DNA from 3 places in the Streptomyces sp. NPDC058092 genome. Region 3 is predicted to be linked to each of the others. Evidence: riboswitches for the same ligand, from Rfam matches in the RefSeq annotation. Region 3 holds a riboswitch; each other region holds the start of a gene.
What was found. Region 3 has a riboswitch for cyclic di-AMP ahead of ACFVV1_RS28005 (C40 family peptidase). Riboswitches for the same ligand answer to the same signal wherever they lie in the genome.

Region 1 (3,225 bases), on a different contig from region 3:
CCAGCTCACGGACCCGGCGCGCAGTTCGGCGATGCGGTCCACGCGGTCGAGCAGTTCGAGGTCGTGGCTGACCACGACCAGTACTCCGGAGCGCCAGTTGTCGACTGCGTCGTAGAGCCTGCGGCGCGCGAACACATCGAGATTGTTGGTCGGTTCGTCCAGCAGAAGGACGTCGGGCCGTTCCAGCAGCAGGGCGGCCAGGCGCAACAGGACGGTCTCCCCGCCGGACATCTGGCCCACGGTGCGGTCCAGCTCCAGGTATCCGAGCCCGAGCGACCCCAGTGTCGCGAGGGCCTGTTCCTCCACGTCCCAGTCGTCGCCGATCGTCTCGAAGTGCTTCTCGTCCACATCCCCGGCCTCGATGGCGCGCAGCGCGTCGCGACGCTCGGCGATGCCCAGGGCCTCGTCCACCCGCAGTGTCGTGTCGAGGGTGATGTTCTGAGGAAGGTGGGCGAGGTTGCCGCCGACGGTCACCGAGCCCTGGGAGGGGCACAGCCGGCCGGCCAGCAGGCGCAGCAGTGTGGACTTGCCCGCGCCGTTGTTGCCGACGAGGCCGGTGCGGCCCCGGCCGATGCTGAGCGAGAGCCCGTCGAAGACGGTCGTGCCGTCCGGCCACTGGAAAGACAGGGCGGAGCAGGTGAGGGAGGCGCTGGGGGTGGTGGGTGTCGCCATGGTGATCCTCGCAGTCGTGAGCGCGGTGAAGGGGGCTTCGTATGCGAGCACCACGCAGCGACCGAAACGGGAACAGGTACGGCGGTCCAGAAGATCGAGGGACGGCTCATGCACCGAGGTCGCATCCACGCGGGGTCACGGGCAGGAGGAAACACTGCTACTGCGTGACGGGCGCACGACCGGAGTCGTACGGCGCGATGATCGCGAACCTCAGATGCGCAACGTCCACCTCTATCGGAGACAACAGGACAGCTCGACATCTTAACGATCCGGCGGGCGGAGGGCAACGCCTCGGTGCCGTGCGGGGGAGTGGCACGCGCGGACGGTCGGCCGGTCCTGCCGGGTGTGGCCGGCCCGACGGCGGTGCACCGGAGCGAGAACATGCGAAGAGCCAGTCAAATGTCTAATATGTGCGATTTCGTTAGACATGAGCTCTTGGGCAACAAAGAGGCATTTAGGGGGAGTTGCGATCTCTGAGCATTGCCCGAAATGCCCCTTTCTGACGCTGTGTGGCGTGAGTCACGTTCAGGCCTCGCGATGTCGTGGCGCGCCACCCGGTTCCCTTCTGTGCAAGGAAATTTGGCATTGCGATGTGAGGTGGCTTACTTCCCGTTCCGTGATTCGATCTTGCAAATGAATTGTGATCAAAAAATAGGGGCTTGTTCCCTTCGGTATTTCTCGCCTACGGTCACCGTCAATCCGGACGGAACGCCGAATCCTGCCGCCGTCCGAGAATCCAACCCAGTCACGTACGGCAGGAGCGGGGGACCCAGGTAAGCCGCCGAACCGGTATCCGGAACGGCTCGGGGTGAAGTCGCAATTGCATGCGGCCAGACATCTCCAGTCTGAACCCGACAGCTCACCTCGTAGGCGACGGAGAGGAATTCGCCATGCCCACCACGGGTAAGTACCGCCGTCGCAAGCCCACTTCGCTGACCCGCGGTTTCATCGCCGCGACCACGGGCGGAGCCGCGCTCGTGCTGCCGCTGTTCTGCGCCGGCTTCGCCTCGGCCGCGCCGGCCCAGGCTGCCACCGCCGAAAAGGCCACGGCGCCGGCCGCCGCCACCGCCAAGGAAATCTCCGTACAGAAGGCCGCGCCCACCACCTATTCAGTGATCTCGGGTGACACCCTTTCCAAGATCGCGAAGGGGTATTCCGTCAGCGGTGGCTGGCAGAAGCTGTACGAGGACAATCGAGAGACCATCGGTGACAACCCCACCCTGATTCACCCGGGCATGAAGCTGACCATCGGCGCCAAGGCCGGGTCCAGCGCTTCCACTGGCGTATCCGCCGTGAACAACGTCGCGGTATCGACCCCCGCCGCCCCCGCCAAGTACACCAACAATCTGGACGGCTGGATCAAGGAATCGCTGGCCGTCATGGCCCAGCACGGCATCCCCGGCAGCTACGACGGCATCCACCGCAACATCATGCGCGAGTCCTCCGGCAACCCCAGGGCCATCAACAACTGGGACTCGAACGCCGCCAAGGGAACGCCGTCCAAGGGGCTCCTGCAGATCATCGCCCCGACGTTCCGTGCCTACCACGTGCCCGGCACGTCGATGGACAGCTACGACCCGGTCGCCAACATCACCGCAGCGTGCAACTACGCGGCCGACAAGTACGGCTCGATCGACAACGTGTTCGGCGCCTACTGACGCACAACGACTCCTGACGGCGGTTCAGGACCGACGGGTTCACGAGTTCACGGGGCGCCGAGCAGGCCCCTCGTGAAGGACCGCACCCGCCGGTCAGGGACCGCCGTTCGGCCGCTTCCAGGGGCACCTACTCCGGCCTCCGGAGCGGTGGCCTGGGAACCGTGGCCGCTGCTCCTTCACGGACGGACTTCACCACCGCGTCGTGAAGGCGTCGGCTGTCGTCCTCGGAGCAGCACGGCACGGGGCTGCCCGACATGGTGAACCAGTCGATCGCACCCGTGTACTGCACAGTCACCTGGGCTACGTCATCGGCCCAGGTCGTGTGAACCGTCAGGTCCCCGGACAGGACGCCGACCTCGTCCGTCAGCACGCCACCATGCCCGGAGAACACACCGCGAGTCGTCCATGACGCCCAAGCCATGACTCCAGGCTGGCACCAAGTCCGTGGATGCGCACCCGCAGCCGGAGTGTGGGCACCCGAAGCCCGGTCGACGCGCACCCTCAGCCGTCCGCGCGCCGCGGTGCTCCGGGACGCCCACACCCTTCCGGATTCTGGAACGGGCGAAACTTTCCACCGGATTTCGCTGCGGTTCCCGCACCCGCCGATCGCCAACAGGATGACGCACTTTCAACGCCAAACCGTTGGATCGGATCGCCGAAACAACGAATTCCGTAGGTGAACAGCTCTTGACCTGCGGAACTCGTCAGGATTGCATGTCGCGCTGGGAGCGACGAAACCACTCACCACGTCCTCGTCTGGAGGCGATACCGCTCCCGCGCTCAGTCACCGCACCTGTTGATCGGAATCGCACGATGACCGAAACGCTCAGCGCTCCCCAGGCGCTGGCCCCCGCGACCGGCCCCATCCCACAGAAGCTCAAGCGTTCCATCGGCG
Region 2 (3,225 bases), on a different contig from region 3:
GGTTGCCGAGGGGCTCGATGAGCTGCCGGAGACCGTCTGACCCATTTCCTGCGAAAGAGCCGCGGCACCCTTGACCGGGTCCGCGGCTCTTTCGTTTTCCCGGGCGAAACTTAGTGAAAAATGAAGAGCGAAGATAATTCGGGCAGCCCGAAGAAAGCTCCACGGAATGACAACTCTTTGTATACGGCGTAATTGTTAATGCCGGATGCCCGTGGTGTTTACGGAATGTTGCGAGGCCCTCACCCGGCCGGTGCGTGAGGCCGCGGGCGCACGGTCCGGCCGGTCGATGCGGCGCAGCCGGTGCGCGGCCGCGGCCCGTTCGGCGTGCTGGGCGGTCAGCGCCCTGGCCCATGCCGCGTCACCGCGCGCCACCGCGTCCACGACGGCTCCGCGCTCGGCCCAGGAATCCGCCGGGCGGGCCGGCTGCTCGACCGCGTACATCCAGGCGATCTTGTGCCGGAGCTGGGTGAGCAGCGCGATCAGGCCGGGGCTGCCGGAGGCCTGCGCCAACGTCTCGTGGAACCAGCCGCCCAGCGGGCGCAGATCCTCCCCCTCGCCCCGCCTGGCCCGCTCCTGGCCGAGCCTGACCAGACCGCGCAGCACCTTGAGATGCGCCTCGGTGCGGCGCTGCGCGGCGCGCGCGGCGGCCAGCGGCTCCAGCAGCATCCGGACCTCCAGGAGGTCGGCGGCCTCCTCCTGGGTGGGCTCGGCGACGCAGGCGCCCGCGTGCCGCCGGGTGACCACGAAGCCCTCGGACTCCAGGGTGCGCAGAGCTTCCCGTACCGGGACACGGGAGACCCCGTAACGACGCGCCAGCAACTCCTCGGTGAGCCGGCTGCCGCGTTCGAAGACACCGGAGACGATGTCGTCACGGATTGCCGTGCATACCGAATGCGCGGGAATGCGCATGTCCGAACCTCCGTCTTGATCCCCGCGAAACGCGGCCGACCGACGCCTGTTGTGCGACTCTATTGCAATGCGGCCGCATTTCCGATGCCGGGTGGAAATTCATGAATATCTTTTGGCCACGGGGCGACTCGGCGGGCAGGTCCTGCAGGCGGTACCACGGGCAAGCGCGGAGGCCGGGCACGGCGAAGGCCCCGGTGTGCGCCGGGGCCTTCGAAGAGGTGCTGCGGGTGGGACGGGCGGCGTCGGTCAGACGTTGACGCCGTGGGCGCGCAGGTATGCGACGGGGTCCATGTCGGAGCCGTACGACGGCGTCGTCCGGGCCTCGAAGTGGAGGTGCGGGCCCGTGGAGTTGCCGGTCGAGCCGGAGAGGCCGATCTGCTGGCCCGCGCCGACGCTCTGGCCGACGGAGACACCGATCGAGGAGAGGTGGCCGTACTGCGTGTACGTGCCGTCCGTCATCCGGAGCACGATGTTGTTGCCGTACGCGCCGCCCCAGCCGGCCTCGACGACCGTACCGGCACCGGCGGCGACGACGGAGCTGCCGGACGCGGCGTGGAAGTCGATGCCCGAGTGGCTGCCGGACGACCAGAGCGAGCCGCTGGACTTGTAGCCGGTGGTGACGTACGAACCGGCGACCGGGAGCTGGAAGGCGCCCAGGCGGGTGCGCTCGGCGGACCGGGCGGCACGCGCCTTCTCCGCGCGCGCCTCGGCCGCGCGCTTCGCGTCGGCCTCGGCATCCGCCTTCTTCTTGGCTTCGGCCTGCTTCTCGGCCTCGGCCTTCCGCTGGGCCTCCGCCTTCGCCTTCGCCGCGGCATCGGCCTGGTGCTGCTGTGCGGCGGCCTGGGCCTCTATCTGGTCGGCGAGGGCACTGTCGATGGCGATGACCTGGTTCAGGCCGGTCTCGCTGACGGAGGTGACCCCGGTGTCCGCGGCGAGGGCCGGCGAGGCCGCGCCGCCGACGACGCCGGTGGTGGCCAGGGCCGCGACGCCGGCGATCTTCGCGCTCCTGCGCGTCAGTCGGCTCGGGGCACGATGCTTCCCGGTGGCACGGGTGAACGCCATGAAGTGGCTGATCCTTTCCTTCCTTCTCGCCTACCGGGTTAGCTGACGGGTTCGGAGCAGGAAGGTCTCCTACGGACGCCCCGGCCTCGGTGAGGCTCAGGCATCCGATTCACCCCAGGGACTTCGTGGGTCCCCGGCTCCCCAGGCTCGCGCCTGACGGGGACTCGGCGATGACTGTCCGGTACGTCGCGGATGCGGCATACGAGTGACGGACAGCCCGGCCGACGCTAAGCGGGGTCACTTTCATTCACCAAACGGACAGGCCGTTTTGTAGCGCATCCCACAGGGCAGACAGGCAACCTCTCCACTAGAACGGACAAAAAGGAAGACCCCGGCGAGATCTCGCTCACAGGGGTCTTCCTCTTGTCCCGTATGTGGATATATGGCGGGTCGGCGGACCGGTTGGTGCTGCCGTGCTCGGCCCGCGCGTCCGGTGCCGGCCGGGCCTCAGCGGGTGCTGGGCCGGTGCCGGCCGGATGTGACAGGCGACCGGTGGGCTGTCACAGGTGAACCGTCATCGTGGGCAACGGGCCGGCCGGCCTGTTCGGCCGCCTCCCGCGTCCGCGACAGGTACGCCCGTCAGCCGGCGACCACCGACACCTCTCCGATGTCCAGAGCCCGGACCGGCGCCTCGATCTGCGCCGCGTCACCGACGAGGACCGTGACCAACCGGTCGCCCGGGAAGGCGTTGACCACCGCCGCGGTCGCCTCGACCGTGCCGGTCTCCGCGAGCCGGGCGTACAGGTGTGCCTGGTAGTCGTCCGGGAGGTGCTGCTCGACCTGGTCGGCGAGGGTGCCGGCGACGGAGGCCGCCATCTCGAACTTCAGCGGTGCGACACCGACGAGGTTCTGCACGGCCGTCTCGCGCTCCTCATCGGTCAGCCCCTCGGCGGCCAGGGTTCGCAGGACCGTCCACAGGTCCTTCAGTGCCGGTCCGGTGGACTCCGTGTCGACGGATCCGCTGATGGCGAGCATCGCGGCACCGGTCGCCCCCGAGGCGGAATCCGGGGCAGACGACCGCAGCACCTGGGCGAAGGCCCGCACCCCGTACGTGTAGCCCTTCTCCTCACGCAGCACTCGGTCCAGCCGGGACGTGAGCGTGCCGCCCAGGCAGTACGTGCCGAGCACCTGCGCCGGCCATACGCTGTCGTGCCGGTCGGGGCCGATCCGGCCGATCAGCAGCTGCGTCTGCACCGCGCCCGGACGGTCGACGATCACCACCCGGCCGCTGTCGTCGGCGGTGATCGGCGGGGC
Region 3 (3,225 bases):
GGTGACCGCCAGTTCCACCTCCGGGTGGGCGCGACGGAAGGCGCTCAGGACCGGCGGAAGCAGATGGATGCCCGCGGTGGTGAACGTACCGACGCGCAGGCGTCCGCCGGAGAGTCCGGACAGGCGGGCCAGCTCATGGCGGGCCTGGTCCATCTCGTCGAGGATCCGCCGTGCATGTCCGACCAGCAGCTCGCCCGCGGCTGTGAGGCGGGCCCCTCGGTGGTGGCGGATAAGCAGCGCGGCGCCCGCCTCCTGGACGCACAACTCATCGCCTTCACCGGGGTCGCCGCGGGCATGGTCGCGCTGCCGGGCGCGGACTTCACCGTCGTCGTACGCAATGCGCTCGCCTCCCGGTGGGCGGGCGTGGCGACCGCGCTGGGCGTTGCCGGGGGACTCCTCGTGCACACCGCGCTGGCCGTCGCCGGGCTCGCCGCCGTGCTGGTGACGGTGCCCGTGCTGTTCCGCACCGTCCAACTGCTCGGTGGGGCCTACGTCCTCCACCTCGGCATCAGCGCCCTGTACGCGGCACGGCGCCGCACCACGGACGGGGCGGACGGGACGGCGGGCGAACCCGCAGGGCGGGGAACCGTACGCGCGCTGCGCCAGGGCTTCCGCACCAATGCCCTGAAACCCAAGGCGCCGGTGCTCTTCCTGAGCCTGTTGCCGCAGTTCGTTCCCGACGGGCAGCCGCCGCTCCCGAGGACCTTGCTGCTAGCGACGATCGTCGCGCTGCTCGCGCTGGTCTGGTTCCCCGCCGTGGCGCTCCTGGTGGACCGGATGGGCCGGTGGCTGCGCCGACCGCGTACCGCCCGCGCCATCGAGGGCGGCAGTGGCGCGGCGCTTACGGCGTTGGGGCTGGTGCTGGTGTCCGGCCCCCTGCTGCACTGAGGTTCTCAGCTGCGCTGGGACCGCGTCAGCGGATCCGACCGTAATAGACGCGCTTCGTCCAGATCTTCTCCAGCCGGACCACCGCACCGGTCCTCGGCGAATGCCAGATCTTGCCGTGACCGGCGTAGATCCCCACGTGGTAGATGCTGCGACCGAAATGGAAGAAGACCAGATCGCCGCGTTGCCTGTGCGAGGCCGGGATGTGGCGGGTCTTGTTGTACTGCTGCTGGGCCGTGCGGGGGAGCTTCTTGCCCGCCTTCTTGAACGAATAGGCCGTCAGACCCGAGCAGTCGAAGCGGTTGGGGCCGGTGGCCCCCCACCTGTACGGCGATCCTTTCTTGGACGCGGCGATCTTGAGCGCCTTCATGGAGAGAGTCGCCGCCTGGGCCTCCGTTGCGGCGCCCGGGGCGAGCATGGTGCCGCCGACGGCGGCCAGAGTCAGAACCGAGGCCGTACCGGCCCGGGCGAGCAGAGACGGGACATGAACCTGCGCAGTCATGCGCAACCCTTCGTCAGCCGCCTGTGAAGGATGACCTGTCGGGTTCGGGCTGGCGAAGTTGCCCGGCCGCGCTCGGCGGCTTCACCCCGAGGGTCGACCGGTGATCCGGTCGACCCGTTGTGCTCGGGTCCTCCACTCCTGCCGATCCACTTCTGTCGACCAGACATCCGGACGGCGGCAGGACTCGGCGTCCGCCCGGACCGCCCCGTCGCTGTGGCGGGGGCTTGTCGTCCCAGGGATCTTGACTCACCGACTGTCGGATTTCCGATGAGAAACGACGAATTGTGAGGCTCCTCACGGCTGACCCGTTCGGGTGGAGCCGACGTTTTCGGGAGCGCCGACGGTCATTCGAACCGGTCCCGCACCAGGGGTGGAATCACGGATTCCGCTCATTGTCCACCCGAAGAACGCAAGTGGAGAAATCTCTCGCGAGAGGGACTTTCTACGCCGAAAGAGCGAGGAATTTTGATGTGACCACCGGGCGTGTCGCGAAGGGGAGTTGGCTGCCTCCTGTCGGGGGGCGCAGGGAAGCCGGCTGGTCCCGGCCGGCCCGGCGACGAAACGGTTGATCAACTCGCCGGAGCAGGGGGTACGGTGACGCGTCCGGCCCGCCGTTCCCCGTCCAGCACCCGCAGCGCCCGGGCCAGGGTGGCGGCGTGGATCTGTGCTTCGCCGCGCTCGTGCATCAAGGCGAGGGCGTCCCGCAGCGCGCCCGCCCGTGAGGCCAGCGCCTGTGCGGCCCGCAGCGCGCCGTAGGTGTCGCTGCCGCGGGCCGGGTTGATCCGGCCCAGTTGGTCGAGGACTTCGAGATAGCGGTCGATGAACTCGCCCTCGGCGCACGTCAGTGCGGGCAGTGGTGGCAACTCCGGTGGCCGCATCGGGCGTTCACCGCGCGCCGTGCGGCGGGAGCGATGACTTCCGGTTCTCCATGATGTGGTCCACCAGGCCGTACGCCTTGGCGCCCGGGGCGTCGAGGATCAGATCGCGCTCGATGTCGGTGGCGATCTGTTCGGCGCCGCGGCCGGTATGACGGGCCAGCAGTCTGGTGAGCATCTCGCGGACCCGCTCCAACTCCCTCGCCTCGATCTCCAGATCGGACGGCTGGCCCTGCACCGGCTCGGTGAGCTCGGGCTGCTGTACGACGACCCGCGCCCCGGGCAGTGCGTGCCGCCTGCCGGGAGCGCCCGCCGCGAGCAGTACCGACGCGCAGGAACCTGCCTGGCCGAGGCAGTAGGTCTCCACCTCGCAGGTGAGGTACTCCATCGTGTCGTAGATCGCCGACATGGCCCCGAACGAGCCGCCGGGGGAGTTGATGTAGAGGGAGATGGGCCGGTCCGGGGCGGCGTGTTCCAGATACATGAACTGGGCGACCAGATCATTGGCCGCGGTGTCGTCGACCGGGGTGCCGAGGAAGACGATGCGTTCGGCTAGCAGCTTGGAGTACGGGTCGAGGGTGCGGGTCCCGTTGGTCGTGCGCTCGGTGAACTCGGGCAGCACGTAGCGGGCGGCAGGACGGAACAGCATGAACGATGCCTCTCTTCCGGGATCTGTACGAGATTCGCGTGCGCGGGGTCTGCGCAAGCACCTGTAAAAAATGTACAGGACGTACAGAAGGTTATGGTGGGGGCGTGATCCTATTGATCCACTAAAAGTCCCAGGTCAGAGGCTGTTTTGGCTGTTCGCTGAGGGCGGATATCTCGCAATCTCTAGACGTCTTGATCATCAGGCTGCTTCGCCCTCACTGAAACCGAGTAGAGAAGTGAGGTGGCCCGAGGCGACGCGGAGGTCCTCGGGGCTCAGGTGGACGCTTAGTGGCCGGCTCCGGAAGTCCTTCGGGG

Region 1: it holds a riboswitch for cyclic di-AMP, as region 3 does, so the genes downstream of both, ACFVV1_RS24250 (transglycosylase SLT domain-containing protein) here and ACFVV1_RS28005 (C40 family peptidase) in region 3, are expected to answer to the same signal.
Region 2: it holds a riboswitch for cyclic di-AMP, as region 3 does, so the genes downstream of both, ACFVV1_RS08865 (M23 family metallopeptidase) here and ACFVV1_RS28005 (C40 family peptidase) in region 3, are expected to answer to the same signal.

The regions. Positions count from the first base shown of each region.
Region 1 is NZ_JBHVSY010000015.1:94,563-97,787, reverse strand. Features, by position in the region: partial or broken gene ACFVV1_RS24255 (ATP-binding cassette domain-containing protein) at 58-672, opposite strand; cyclic di-AMP (ydaO/yuaA leader) riboswitch at 1,372-1,558, shown strand; gene ACFVV1_RS24250 (transglycosylase SLT domain-containing protein) at 1,563-2,330, shown strand; gene ACFVV1_RS24245 (hypothetical protein) at 2,458-2,751, opposite strand; gene ACFVV1_RS24240 (APC family permease) at 3,144-3,225, shown strand, end outside.
Region 2 is NZ_JBHVSY010000004.1:120,016-123,240, reverse strand. Features, by position in the region: gene ACFVV1_RS08875 (HPr family phosphocarrier protein) at 1-40, shown strand, start outside; gene ACFVV1_RS08870 (GntR family transcriptional regulator) at 196-909, opposite strand; gene ACFVV1_RS08865 (M23 family metallopeptidase) at 1,156-1,971, opposite strand; cyclic di-AMP (ydaO/yuaA leader) riboswitch at 1,984-2,151, opposite strand; gene ACFVV1_RS08860 (M16 family metallopeptidase) at 2,551-3,225, opposite strand, start outside.
Region 3 is NZ_JBHVSY010000019.1:123,009-126,233, reverse strand. Features, by position in the region: partial or broken gene ACFVV1_RS28015 (LysR family transcriptional regulator substrate-binding protein) at 1-255, opposite strand, end outside; gene ACFVV1_RS28010 (LysE family translocator) at 253-888, shown strand; gene ACFVV1_RS28005 (C40 family peptidase) at 914-1,387, opposite strand; cyclic di-AMP (ydaO/yuaA leader) riboswitch at 1,391-1,574, opposite strand; gene ACFVV1_RS28000 (hypothetical protein) at 1,957-2,265, opposite strand; gene ACFVV1_RS27995 (ATP-dependent Clp protease proteolytic subunit) at 2,273-2,908, opposite strand.